DNA from 4 places in the Streptomyces sp. NPDC031265 genome. Region 3 is predicted to be linked to each of the others. Evidence: riboswitches for the same ligand, from Rfam matches in the RefSeq annotation. Region 3 holds a riboswitch; each other region holds the start of a gene.
What was found. A riboswitch is a leader RNA that binds a small molecule or an ion and turns the genes downstream of it on or off. The one in region 3 is predicted to bind cobalamin.
Positions count from the first base shown of each region.

Region 1 (3,202 bases), on a different contig from region 3:
TCCTGGTGGCGATCATCTACATCCCGATCAAGCTCGGCGGCTTCGACGACATCTTCGCGGCGGCCCGGCACAAGTTCGAGACACCCAACGCGGCCGGGAAGCCCACGGGTGCGCTGGTGCCCCCCGAGGCCGGGCAGTGGACGTACGCCACACTCGCCCTCGGCTCGGCGCTGGCGCTCTTCATGTACCCGCACTCGATCACGGCGACCCTCTCCTCCCGCAGCCGCAACGTCATCCGCCGCAACACCACGATCCTGCCGCTGTACTCGCTGATGCTGGGCCTGCTCGCGCTGCTCGGCTTCATGGCGATCGCGGCCGGGGTCAAGGTCAAGAACGGCCAGCTGGCGATCCCGCAGCTCTTCGAGGACATGTTCCCGGACTGGTTCGCGGGCGTGGCGTTCGCCGCCATCGGCATCGGCGCGCTCGTCCCGGCGGCGATCATGTCGATCGCGGCCGCGAACCTCTTCACCCGCAACATCTACAAGGACTTCCTCAAGCCGGACGCCACGCCGGAGCAGGAGACCAAGGTATCCAAGCTGGTCTCGCTCCTGGTGAAGGTGGGCGCGCTGGTCTTCGTCCTGACCATGGACAAGACGGTCGCGATCAACTTCCAGCTGCTCGGCGGCATCTGGATCCTGCAGACCTTCCCGGCCCTGGTGGGCGGTCTGTTCACCCGCTGGTTCCACCGCTGGGCGCTGCTGGCGGGCTGGGCGGTGGGCATGGCGTACGGCACGCTCGCCGCGTACGGGGTCGCCTCGCCCACCCAGAAGCACTTCGGCGGCAGCTCCAAGAACATCCCCGGCATCGGTGAGATCGGCTACATCGGCCTCACCGCGTTCGTCCTGAACGTCGCCGTCACCGTGGTCCTCACGGTGGTCCTGAGGGCCCTGAAGGCCCCCGACGGCGTCGACGAGACGTCCCCGGAGGACTACACGGCGGACGCGGGCGACCCGGGCGTACAGACGGAACTCCCGGCCGCGACACACTGACGCGAGCCACATGACGGGCCGCCGGGTTTCCGGCGGCCCGTTTCCGCTGCCTGGGGGAATGCCCACGACCGCCTGAAGGTTCGGCGTACGGCACCCCCAACCCCTGAGGGGCGCGGGGCTGTGACATGTGCGGCTCCGCCGCGATGGGGGTCCCCCTGTTCGAGCGAAGCCGAGAACTTGGGGGAGCGACCAGCCCCCACCGGCCCGCAGTCGAGCAACTCCCCAACAAACACGCTCCGGTACGGATGCGACACAACATGTGGGGGCGCCAACAACTCCCGGCACAAGATGTATGCTCGTGCTCGCTGTCGCCGCAGGGGAATCCGGTGCAAATCCGGAACTGTCCCGCAACGGTGTACTCGTACGCATTTGCGTACCTGGTCAGTCCGAGGACCTGCCGACAGCGCGCCCTGGCCGTCCGGTCCGGGTGCCAGACGTCCGGGCCTCGCGGAATGGGCATGTGGACGCGGCGTACCCCCGAGGGGGTGTGTCCGTGTGCCCGCGCACTTCCCCAAGGCCCCGTGCCGAGCGAGGAGTGCCCCCACGTGACCATCGCCCCTGCGGATCCCGCCTCAGCGATCGCCGAAGAGCCGGCCGATGCCCCCGGGACCGCGCTGCTGCGGACCCTGACCGACCTCACCGCCGATCTGCCGGACACCGACCCCGGCCGTGTCGCCGCCGCCGCGCTGCGCGGCCGCAACGCGCGCTCGGACGAGGCGGAGCTGCGTGGGCTCGCCACCGAGGCCGCCGCCGGTCTGATCTCCGAGGACCCGGCGTACTCCCGCCTCGCCGCCCGGCTGCTGACGGTCACGATCGCCGACGAGGCCGCGACCCAGGGCTCGGTCTCGTTCTCCGACTCGGTCGAGGTCGGCCACCGCGAGGGCCTGATCGCGGACCGCACCGCCGACTTCGTACGGCTGCACTCGGAGCGTCTGGACGCGCTGGTCGCCGCCTCCCTCGCGGACGGCGCCGACGACCGCTTCGGCTACTTCGGACTGCGCACGCTCTACTCCCGCTACCTGCTGCGGCACCCGATCACCCGCCAGGTCATCGAGACCCCGCAGCACTTCATGCTCCGGGTCGCGGCGGGTCTGGCCGAGGACGACTCGGTGCGCGCGCTCGACGAGGTCGCCTCGCTGTACGGCCTGATGAGCCGGCTCGACTACCTGCCGTCCTCGCCGACGCTCTTCAACTCCGGCACCCGCCACCCCCAGATGTCCAGCTGCTACCTGCTGGACTCCCCGCTGGACGAGCTGGACTCGATCTACGACCGTTACCACCAGGTGGCACGTCTGTCGAAGCACGCGGGCGGCATCGGCCTCTCGTACTCCCGCATCCGCTCGCGCGGCTCGCTCATCCGGGGCACCAACGGCCACTCCAACGGCATCGTCCCGTTCCTGAAGACGCTGGACGCCTCCGTCGCGGCCGTCAACCAGGGCGGGCGGCGCAAGGGCGCGGCCGCGGTCTACCTGGAGACCTGGCACTCCGACATCGAGGAGTTCCTGGAGCTGCGCGACAACACCGGTGAGGACGCCCGGCGCACGCACAACCTGAACCTGGCGCACTGGATCCCGGACGAGTTCATGCGCCGTGTGGACGCGGACGGCACCTGGTCGCTGTTCTCCCCCGCCGACGTGCCGGAGCTGGTGGACCTGTGGGGCGACGAGTTCGACGCCGCCTACCGCAAGGCCGAGGCGGCCGGTCTCGCCCAGAAGACGATGCCGGCCCGGGACCTGTACGGCCGGATGATGCGCACCCTGGCGCAGACCGGCAACGGCTGGATGACCTTCAAGGACGCCTCCAACCGCACCGCCAACCAGACGGCGGAGCCCGGCCACACGGTCCACTCCTCCAACCTCTGCACCGAGATCCTTGAGGTCACGGACGACGGCGAGACGGCCGTCTGCAACCTCGGCTCGGTCAACCTCGGCTCCTTCGTGCTCGCCTCGGGCGAGATCGACTGGAAGCGCCTGGACGAGACCGTCCGTACGGCCGTGACCTTCCTGGACCGGGTCGTCGACATCAACTTCTACCCGACCGAGCAGGCCGGCCGCTCCAACGCCAAGTGGCGTCCGGTGGGCCTGGGCGCGATGGGCCTCCAGGACGTCTTCTTCAAGCTGCGCCTGCCCTTCGACTCCCCCGAGGCGAAGGCGCTCTCCACCAAGCTGGCCGAGCGCATCATGCTCACGGCGTACGAGGCGTCCTGCGACCTC
Region 1 covers NZ_JBVIHM010000023.1:67,300-70,501, forward strand. Annotated here, with positions in the region: gene mctP (monocarboxylate uptake permease MctP) at 1-989, shown strand, start outside; cobalamin riboswitch at 1,282-1,405, shown strand; gene ACZ499_RS29120 (ribonucleoside-diphosphate reductase subunit alpha) at 1,535-3,202, shown strand, end outside.
Region 1: linked by a shared signal. The riboswitch ahead of ACZ499_RS29120 (ribonucleoside-diphosphate reductase subunit alpha) and the one ahead of nicT (Nickel transporter NicT) in region 3 are both predicted to bind cobalamin.

Region 2 (3,202 bases), on a different contig from region 3:
GAGCACCGAGCGCTGGCCGGGCAGCCCGGGGCCCATATAGCCCATCTCGCGGCCACCCATGGCGTTCGGCTGGCCGGTGAGCGAGAAGGGGCCGCTGCCGGGGCGGCAGATCGCGCCGGTCGCCAGATGCAGGTTGACCAGGGCGTTGGTGTTCCAGGTGCCGTGCGTGGACTGGTTGAGCCCCATGGTCCAGCAGCTCATCCACTCGTCGGCCGCGCCGATCCACCGCGCCGCCGTGCGGATGTCGTCCTCGGGGATCCCGGTGATCTCCGCGACCGAGGCGGGCGCGTAGTCGGCCAGGAACTCGCCCATCGCCTCCCAGCCCTCGGTGTGCTCGGCGATGAAGGCGGTGTCCGTGTGCCCGTTCTCCTGGAGCAGGTGCAGGAGCCCGTTGAGCAGGGCGAGATCCGCGCCGGGCTTGATCTGCAGGAAGAGGTCGGCCTTGGCGGCGGTCGCGGTGCGGCGCGGGTCGACGACGATCAGCTTCGCCCCGGCCTTGACGCGCTCCATCATCCTCAGAAAGAGGATGGGATGACAGTCGGCCATGTTGGAGCCGATGACCAGGAAGACGTCCGCCTTCTCGAAGTCCTGGTACGAGCCGGGCGGCCCGTCCGCGCCGAGCGACAGCTTGTAGCCGCTGCCCGCACTGGCCATGCACAGCCGGGAGTTGGACTCGATCTGGTTGGTGCCGATGAACCCCTTGGTCAGCTTGTTGGCCAGGTACTGCGCCTCCAGGCTCATCTGGCCCGACACGTACAGCGCGACGGCGTCCGGCCCGTGCTCGTCGACGATCGCCCGCAGCCTGCCCGCCGTCTCGGCGATCATCGCGTCGACGCCGGCGGGCACCGGCTCTGCCCCCCGCTCGCCCCGTACCAGCGCGGTGGCCAGGCGTCCGGGTGCGGCCAGCATGTCGGCCGTCGTCGCCCCCTTGGTGCACAGCCGTCCGGAGTTCGCGGGGTGCGCCTTGTCGCCGGAGGCCTTGAGTACCGTGCGCCGGCCGTCCGGCCCCACGGTGATGTCGAGGACCATCCCGCAGCCCACACCGCAGTACGAGCAGACCGTGCGCACCTGTTCGGTGGCGGCCCGCGTGCCCTGTGCGGTCAACGGGTGTCCCCTCTCGTCTCGGCCGGGATCCCTTGGGTTCCGACCGTACGAAATGCCCGTTACTTCGATGTCACGTGCGGCGATCACGAGTGGTTACGTCGGCCACACTAATCGCGCCCCGATGCTGTGAGCACCTGTGTGCGACTGCGGCACGCCTCCGATGTCGGACATCACGAGGCGTGCGGGCCCGATGTGAGGGGCCTTCCGGCCCCCGGCTCTGTAGGGTGGCGCTCGCAGCTGGTTCGCCCCCGTCCGCCAGGCGGGAGGCGTCGTAAGAGGGAACCCGGTGGGAATCCGGGACTGCCCCGCAGCGGTGAGCGGGAACGACCGCCGTCATACGCACTGGGCCCGGCCGGGTCTGGGAAGCGACGGCCACTAGGTGTCCGCCGGGAAACCGGCAGGCGTGCCCGCGAGTCCGAAGACCTGCCCGTTGCCCGTGCGCGACCGACGCGCGCGGAGACCTTGGTGACCTCGTGGGCGGGTCGGCGAGACAAGAGGTGGTTCGAGCGCGGGCACCGCTCCGCGCGGGCCGCCCTGTCCGTCTCCCTTCGCGCCCACGACCCGCATCAGGGTCGATTTCGAGACATTCTCGCGAAGGAGAGTTTCGTGACCAGCAAGTCCGCAGCCGCGGCAGCACGGGCCACCGTGTACGGCTACCCCCGCCAGGGCCCCGACCGGGAACTCAAGAAGGCCGTCGAGGGGTACTGGAAGGGCCGCGTCAGTGCCGACGCCCTCCGTGACACCGCCCGCGACCTGCGCCGCGCCAACTGGCGCCGGCTCGCCGACGCGGGCGTCGACGAAGTCCCCACCGGCGACTTCTCGTACTACGACCACGTCCTCGACACCAGCGTGATGGTGGGGGCGATCCCCGACCGGCACCGCACCGCCGTCGAGACCGACACACTCGACGGCTACTTCGCCATGGCGCGCGGCACCCAGGACGTGGCGCCGCTGGAGATGACCAAGTGGTTCGACACCAACTACCACTACCTGGTGCCCGAACTCGGCCCGGACACCGTCTTCACCGCCGACTCCGGCAAGCAGGTCGCCGAGCTCACCGAGGCGCTGGCGCTCGGCCTCGCGGCCCGGCCCGTCCTGGTCGGCCCGGTCACCTACCTCCTCCTGGCCAAGCCCGCGCCCGGCGTCGACGCCGCCTTCGAGCCTCTGGCCCTGCTGGAGCGGCTGCTGCCCGTGTACGCAGAGGTGCTCGCCGATCTGCGGGCGGCCGGCGCGCAGTGGGTGCAGCTCGACGAGCCCGCCCTCGTCCAGGACCGCACCCCCGCCGAACTGGACGCCGCCGCCCGCGCCTACCGGGCGCTCGGCAGCCTCACCGACCGCCCCAAGCTGCTGGTCGCCTCCTACTTCGACCAGCTCGGCGAGGCCCTGCCCGTCCTCGCCAAGGCGCCCGTGGACGGCCTCGGCCTGGACTTCACGGGACCGGCCGCCGCCAACCTCGACACCCTCGCGGCCGTCGGCGGACTGCCCGGCAAGCGGCTGGTCGCGGGCGTCGTCGACGGCCGCAACATCTGGATAAACGACTACGAGAAGTCCCTCGCCACTCTCGGCACGCTCCTCGGCCTCGCGGGCACCGTCGACGTGGCACCGTCCTGCTCGCTGCTGCACGTTCCGCTCGACGCGACGGCCGAACGCGACATCGACCCGCAGATCGCCCGCTGGCTCGCCTTCGCCCACCAGAAGACCGCCGAGACCGTGACGCTGGCCCGCGGCCTCACCACCGGCACCGGCGCCATCGCCGCCGAACTCGCCGCCAACCGCGCGGACCTGGCCTCGCGCGCCGGATCCGCCCTCACCCACAACCCGGCGGTACGCGCGCGTACGTCGACGGTCACCGAGGCGGACGGTCGCCGCTCCCAGCCGTACGGCGAACGCGCCCCGGCCCAGCGCGCCCGGCTGCGGCTGCCGCTGCTGCCCACGACCACCATCGGCTCGTTCCCGCAGACCACAGAGGTGCGCTCCGCCCGCGCCGACCTGCGCGCCGGACGCGTCGACACCGCGGGCTACGAGGAGCGCATCAAGGCCGAGATCCGCGAGGTCGTCGCCTTCCAGGAGAAGGCGGGCATCGACGTCCTCGTCCACG
Region 2 covers NZ_JBVIHM010000005.1:221,686-224,887, forward strand. Annotated here, with positions in the region: gene ACZ499_RS11170 (molybdopterin-dependent oxidoreductase) at 1-1,029, opposite strand, end outside; cobalamin riboswitch at 1,326-1,549, shown strand; gene metE (5-methyltetrahydropteroyltriglutamate--homocysteine S-methyltransferase) at 1,711-3,202, shown strand, end outside.
Region 2: linked by a shared signal. The riboswitch ahead of metE (5-methyltetrahydropteroyltriglutamate--homocysteine S-methyltransferase) and the one ahead of nicT (Nickel transporter NicT) in region 3 are both predicted to bind cobalamin.

Region 3 (3,202 bases):
CCGGGCCGAGGCGCGGGAGCTGCTGATGCGTTTCATGCCGGAGCCGGTGGTCGAGGCCACGCTCGGCATCCTCGGCGAACCCACGCCCGAGGAGCGGCAGGTGAGTCCGGATGTGGAGCGCATCCTGGGCCGGGCACCGCGTACGTTCACGGCCTGGGCGGCGGACAGCGTCGTGGCCTTCAGATGACGTCCGCAGCCGGGGCGGCCCCGTCCCGGGCCGTGCCCGGCCCGCCCTGGCCGGGCGCATCGGCGGCTGCGGCGACGCGCACCGCCCAGCGCTGCTCGACCTTGGCGAACCGCCAGTACGCCAGGGCCGCGGCCCACACCGCGACGAACAGGCCGACGATGATGAAGCCCACGTTGTCCAGGTCGAGGTCCGCGACCCAGCCGGTGACACCGTCGCTCAGATCGAGCTTTTCGTGCAGGACGCCCACCAGCTCGATCGTGCCGATCAGGAAGGCCACCGCGATGGAGAGCCCGGTGATGGTGAGGTTGTAGAACACCTTGCGCACCGGGTTGGAGAAGGCCCACTGGTAGGCGAAGTTCATGAACGTACCGTCGATGGTGTCGAACAGGCTCATCCCCGCCGCGAAGAGCAGCGGCAGGCACAGCACGGCGTACCAGGGCAGCCCGGCGGCCGCCCCCGAGCCGGCCATCACCATCAGTGTGACCTCGGTGGCGGTGTCGAAGCCGAGCCCGAAGAGGAAGCCCAGCGGGTACATCTGGCCGGGCCTGGTGATCGACTTGGTGAAGCGGCCCAGGAGGCGGTTCATGAACCCCCGTGAGTCCAGGTGCTGTTCCAGCTCGGCCTCGTCGTACGTTCCCTCACGCATGGCCCGGAAGACCCGCAGGATGCCGACAAGGGCGAGGAGGTTGAGCGCGGCGATGAGGTAGAGGAACGATCCGGAGACGGTCGTTCCGACGACTCCGAGGGTCTGGTGGGTCTGCGAGTCGTCGTTCATCAGGGTGCCCGCGAGCTGCGCGCCCCCGGCGACCAGCGCCGCCATCGCGACCACGACGCTGGAGTGCCCGAGCGCGAACCAGAAGCCGACCGACACCGGCCGCTTGCCGTCGGCCATCAGCTTGCGGGTGGTGTTGTCGATGGCGGCGATGTGATCGGCGTCGAAGGCGTGCCGCATGCCGAGGGTGTAGGCGGTGACGCCGAGGCCCAGGCCGAACGTCTTCGAGCCGACCTCGTAGTGCTCGGGCACGACGAGCAGGAAGAGTATGCCGAACGCCACGACGTGCAGGGCGGCGATCACCGCCAGCAGCCAGGCGGTGCGGACGGTGTCCTCACGCCGCCACTGGAAAGTGGCGGGCAGGGTGGGCAGGGTCATTCGTTCACGCTCCAGCACCTCGTGGATCATTAGCGAGATGCCGTGGCCGGTCTCCTGGCTTCCGGGGTATCGCACCGTCCCCGCCTTCCCAGCGGCCTTACGGCCCCCAGTGGCACAACGGGACGGGCTACCCGAAGCCGTTCATGGCCTGAACGACATGGGGCCCGATCACAGTGGCGAGGGCCGCTCCGGTCTTGCACCGGTCTTCCCGAACACCACGGCTCGCCAACCGTAGGTGCGACCCGCCTCACCTGCAAGTCTGGCTGCGGGCAGGGGGATTGCAGATCACATTTCGGGCGCGCCGCCGGGGACCGTCCGCCCACCTCGCAGCACGCGGCGGGCCCGCCGCTCGGCCCGACTCCCCACCCTCCGGTCGGCGCGGGGAACGCCGGGCGGCGGTCGATGCGGGCGCGGACCTCGTCGGAGCCGAAGTGGTAGTCGATGCGCCTCACGGCCTCGGCCCAGCCGCGCACGGAGCCCGCGCCGGAGAGCGCCTCGGTCACGAACGGGTCGGTCCACCGCTGCACCGCACGCCGCCACAGCTCCGCGGGCGGCTCCTCCACTGCGGGGATGGCGCGGCCCGTTCGGGTCGCCCCGGTCAGCCGTGCAGGGTCGTGGTCCGGAGCTGGGGATCGGACCCTGTCTCCGCCTCGGTGAACCGTTCCGTGACCCAGCGCTTGTGCGAGAAGAGGACGGTCTGGTCGGTGTAGTGGGGCGATTCGGGGTTGGAGGACTGCCCGTAGGTGAGGATCGTACGGGTGCGGGGACCCTGCGACGTCAGCTCCGTGGCCATGATGAAACTGGAGCCCGACGCGTAGTCCTCCGGGGAGTTCGGGCCTGTGGCGCCGCCGCTGCCCGACGTGGGTGACGCGTTCACGACGTTGAAGCAGCCCTCACCGCCGGAGCAGCCGGGCAGCGGGATCCCCGCCCAGCGCTGCACGCTGCCTATCGGCGCGTCCAGGGGCACCTTGTCGGCGGCCAGCCCGCGCACGGCGTCGGCCAGCGCGCGCCGCACCTGCGGATCGTCGCCGTTGAGCCCGCGCGGGGTGGTGAGCGGCTGGGCCGGGTCGTACGGAACGCGCCACCACGGGTGCCGGCCGCCCACTTGGGTGCGGAACGCCTGCCACAGCACGGCGCCGCGGCTGTCGGCGTCGTCGCGGGTGTCCCAGGCCGCGAGGACGCCGCAGGCGGCGCGCACATCCACCTCGGTGCCGTCGGTGGCGGTCAGGACGGGGTGTGCGCGGCACATCGCGACCGCGTCGTCGCGGCCCAGCTCCGCCGTGTAGTTGCGGTTACCGAGCATGCTCGCCCGCAGCGTGGACAGGGTGAACCCCGGCGTGCCGAGTCCGTCGGTGCCGTCGCGCCGGCCCGCGATCATCTGGAGCCCGAGCTGGGCGCGCGGCCCGAGCGGCACTCCGGCGCGGTACATCCGCGGGTAACCGGTCAGCGGCGCCGAGGGGTTGGTCAGGGTCGAGTCGTTGTTGGAGTTGGCCACGTAGTCGGTCCGGGTCAGCCGGGGCTGGTGGCCGGGGCCGAAGATGCCCGGCACGACCGCGTCGGGGTCGTTGCCCCAGTCGCAGCCCGAGGTCGAACCATCGAGCACGCCCGCCACATCGTGGTCCTCGCCCGGCAGGGCGCACCGCTTGAGCCGGTCGTCGGTGACGTTCGGCACGGCGGAGGAGTCGTTGAAGTACGCGGTGCCGGTGGTGTCCGTGGCCATCGTGTACGTCCAGGGGATGCCCTGGTACGTCTGGTGCGCCTGCTTGAGCTGGGCCACGGACTGCGCCCTGCCGATCGCCAGCCACTCGTTCATCGAGCGCAGGTTGTCGGCGTTGGCATCCCTCAGGGCGTACGCCTCGGTGCGC
Region 3 covers NZ_JBVIHM010000020.1:133,435-136,636, forward strand. Annotated here, with positions in the region: gene ACZ499_RS27190 (NAD(P)H-binding protein) at 1-187, shown strand, start outside; gene nicT (Nickel transporter NicT) at 180-1,337, opposite strand; cobalamin riboswitch at 1,365-1,572, opposite strand; gene ACZ499_RS27200 (penicillin acylase family protein) at 1,936-3,202, opposite strand, start outside.

Region 4 (3,202 bases), on a different contig from region 3:
CCTGGAGGCGACGGGCCGCTTCACCTCGGCGAAGGCCGCCCGCGCCCACCTGGACGCGGGCGCGAAGAAGGTCCTGGTCAGCGCGCCGTCGGAGGGCGCCGACGTCACCCTCGCGTTCGGGGTCAACAACGACGCGTACGACCACGAGGCGCACACGATCGTCTCGAACGCCTCCTGCACCACGAACGCGCTCGCGCCGCTGGCCTCGGTGCTCGACGAACTCGCCGGGATCGAGCACGGGTTCATGACGACCGTGCACGCGTACACCCAGGAGCAGAACCTCCAGGACGGCCCGCACCGCGACCCCCGCCGCGCCCGCGCCGCCGGGGTCAACATCGTGCCGACCACGACGGGCGCGGCCAAGGCGATCGGCCACGTCCTGCCGAACCTCGACGGCAAGCTGTCCGGCGACTCGATCCGGGTGCCCGTGCCGGTGGGCTCGATCGTCGAGCTCAACACCACCGTCGAGCGTGACGTGACGCTCGACGACGTGCTGGCCGCCTACCGCGCGGCGGCGCAGGGGCCGCTCGCGGGCGTGCTGGAGTACTCGGAGGACGCGCTGGTGTCCTCCGACATCACGGGCAACCCGGCCTCGTCCATCTTCGACTCGGCCCTCACCCGGGTGGACGGCCGCCATGTCAAGGTGGTCGCCTGGTACGACAACGAGTGGGGTTTCTCCAACCGGGTGATCGACACACTGGAGCTGCTCGCCGGGCGGTGACAGCCGGGCGCCGGGGCGGTCCGAGCCGCGACATCGGGCACGGGCCGCACGTCACCACCGCCGCGTGCGGGCTGGTCACCCGCCTCACCCAGCTGGAAACCCGCGTCCCACCACGCCGGACACACGCCGAGACCGAAAGCTACGCAGGAGACGTCGTCGTCCAAGCGGAGCGGGCAGCGCTCGCACGGCGGATCGCAGGGGCCGGCGTACGACCAGCTCTACGCCGAGGCCCAGCGCCGTAGCATCCACGGCCGGTCCAGCATGGACGAGGCGGAGCTGAAGCGGGTGCTGGGCGGAGGTTGACGCACGGGTCCCAGACGCGGCGTCACCCCTGGCTCTTCTCCACCTTGTACAGCTTCAGACTCTTGTTCGCGAACAGGAGGACATAGCCGCAGTTCCAGCAGATCAGCCCGGTTGCCGACTCGTTCGCCCAGCCGAGGTTCATGAACTCCGCCCCGGAGCTGTTGAGTTTCACCTCGCGGTCCCGGAAAACATCGCCCTGGCAGAAGCTGCACCTGATCCAGGTGTCCCCTATTGCGGCACGTACAGGCTTGGCCACGGCCCCCGCTCCCCCTGAATTGCCAAATGGCGAACACCCGTACGCTCGCCGCTTGGTGATCAGCGTAGTGGACCACCAAGCGGGCTCCGGTACACGTTCTGGACCAGCCGCCGTTCAGGGACGGGCGCCGGGCCGGACGGCCATGCGTGCTCATCGCGCCCTTCGGCGTGGGGTGAAGGCGTAGAGGTCGAGGATGTCGGGACAGGGCGCGATGCCGGGGCCGCCGGCCTGGACCCAGGCGGCGATGTCGTCCGTGGCGTCGGGATCGTTGACCAAACCGAGCCAGACCGGGCGGGCACCGGCGACGCGTGCGGCACGAGAGGGCTGGACGACGATCACGTTGGCCTGTTCGCAGACGTCGAGGCAGGCGGAGACACGTACGGGCGCGTTCTCGGCAAGCCGCGCCTTCTGCTGCGCGTGGTCGACTCCGGGCACCTTCGCGCTCCCGCAGCAGCAGTCCCTGCACACCACGATCCGGCACGGGGCCGAGTCGGCTGGGGTGCGTCCGGCGTCATCTTCTGGTTGCCGCTCCGACATACCGCTCACGCTCCTCCTCCGGGGAGATCCGCCCCGGTTTCGTCAAGGAGGCGACGACGTGAGTCTCCTGGCTCTCGGGTCGCCGCTCGCCCCGTCCTTCCCGCCCGTGTCCGGGCAGTGGTCTGTTCGGGGTTCGCTCGCCGATCACAGTGGCGGGACCGCGCCGGAATTCCACCGGCTTCCTCGTTCCGCGTCGCCTTGTCGTCGGGCATCGTCGCACGTCGGGCGGCAGCGCGTCACCACCGTCGCCCGGGGGTGGGCGATCCGGACGCGCTGTGGTTCGCCGCCGGAGAGGGCGCGCCAGGGCTGCCTGGTCAAGTCATGCGATCGGTGACGGGTCAGGGGATGAAGGTGGTGGTGTTCTGGTCGATCCGCAGGGAGCGCCCGAGGGGTGGTGCGGCGCTCTGAGGGGGCAGTTGAGGCGTTCGCAGGCGCGGCAGCCGTGCTGAGGGATTGGCGGTCGAAGGGCTGGTCAGGGCGAAGCCGTCGGAGCAGACGAGCCGATGAGCGTGTGGCGGGTCTCGCAACAGAGGCCGATGGCCAACAAGCGGTGACGGCCGTGGCGGCCCGTCAGGTGCGGCTCGGTGCCGGCTCCGGCTCGGAGAAATGCGCTGCCGCGCGGCGAGGGAGCAGCAGCGGCGTTGCCAGCAGGAGCACGCCGGCCAGGCCGATGGCCGTACGTGGGCCGAGCAGGCTGCCCAGTACGCCCCAGACGGCCGTCAGGAGCGCGGTCGTGGCTTTGGTCGTCACCGCCCAGGCGGACAGGGTGCGGGTGACGCGATCGGTCGCGGTGCGTTCGAGGCGGTAGGTGGCGTAGACGGGGTTGAAGACCCCGCAGCAGAAGATCAGCCCGAGCTCGACGCCGATCACCAGCAGCAGCCCTGCGGTGCCCGAGCCCAGGAAGGCCAGGCCGACGGGCCAGATCGCGCGCAGCGCCCCGACCACGACCAGGACCTGGTGCTGCCCGAACCGGGTGACGAGCGGTCGGGCCAGCCGTGAACCGAGCAGTCCGGCGATTGAGGGCGCGGCGAAGGCGAGGCCGTACTGCCACGGTGCGAAGCCGAGCCGGCCGAGCATCAGGACGGCCAGCAGCGGCTGGACGGCCATCACCAGGCCGTTGAACAAGGCGGTGTTGAGGAGCAGTGGACGCAGTGTCGCGTCGGCGAGGATGTACCGCCAGCCGTCGAGCAGGTCCCCGGCCCGCATGCGCGGGCCCTCCCGGCGCTCGGGCCGCGGCTCGTGCCCGCCTGTCGCGCGGATGCCCAGCGCCGAGAGCAGGTAGCTGACCGCGTCGGCCACCACCGTCGCCACCGGACCGAGGAGCCCGATCGCGGCGCCGCCCAGCGGCGGTCCGATGATCGTGGTCGTCCAGGCCGTGGACTCGA
Region 4 covers NZ_JBVIHM010000027.1:77,550-80,751, reverse strand. Annotated here, with positions in the region: gene gap (type I glyceraldehyde-3-phosphate dehydrogenase) at 1-721, shown strand, start outside; gene ACZ499_RS31740 (hypothetical protein) at 1,047-1,280, opposite strand; gene ACZ499_RS31735 ((2Fe-2S) ferredoxin domain-containing protein) at 1,431-1,817, opposite strand; cobalamin riboswitch at 1,856-2,048, opposite strand; gene ACZ499_RS31730 (MFS transporter) at 2,388-3,202, opposite strand, start outside.
Region 4: linked by a shared signal. The riboswitch ahead of ACZ499_RS31735 ((2Fe-2S) ferredoxin domain-containing protein) and the one ahead of nicT (Nickel transporter NicT) in region 3 are both predicted to bind cobalamin.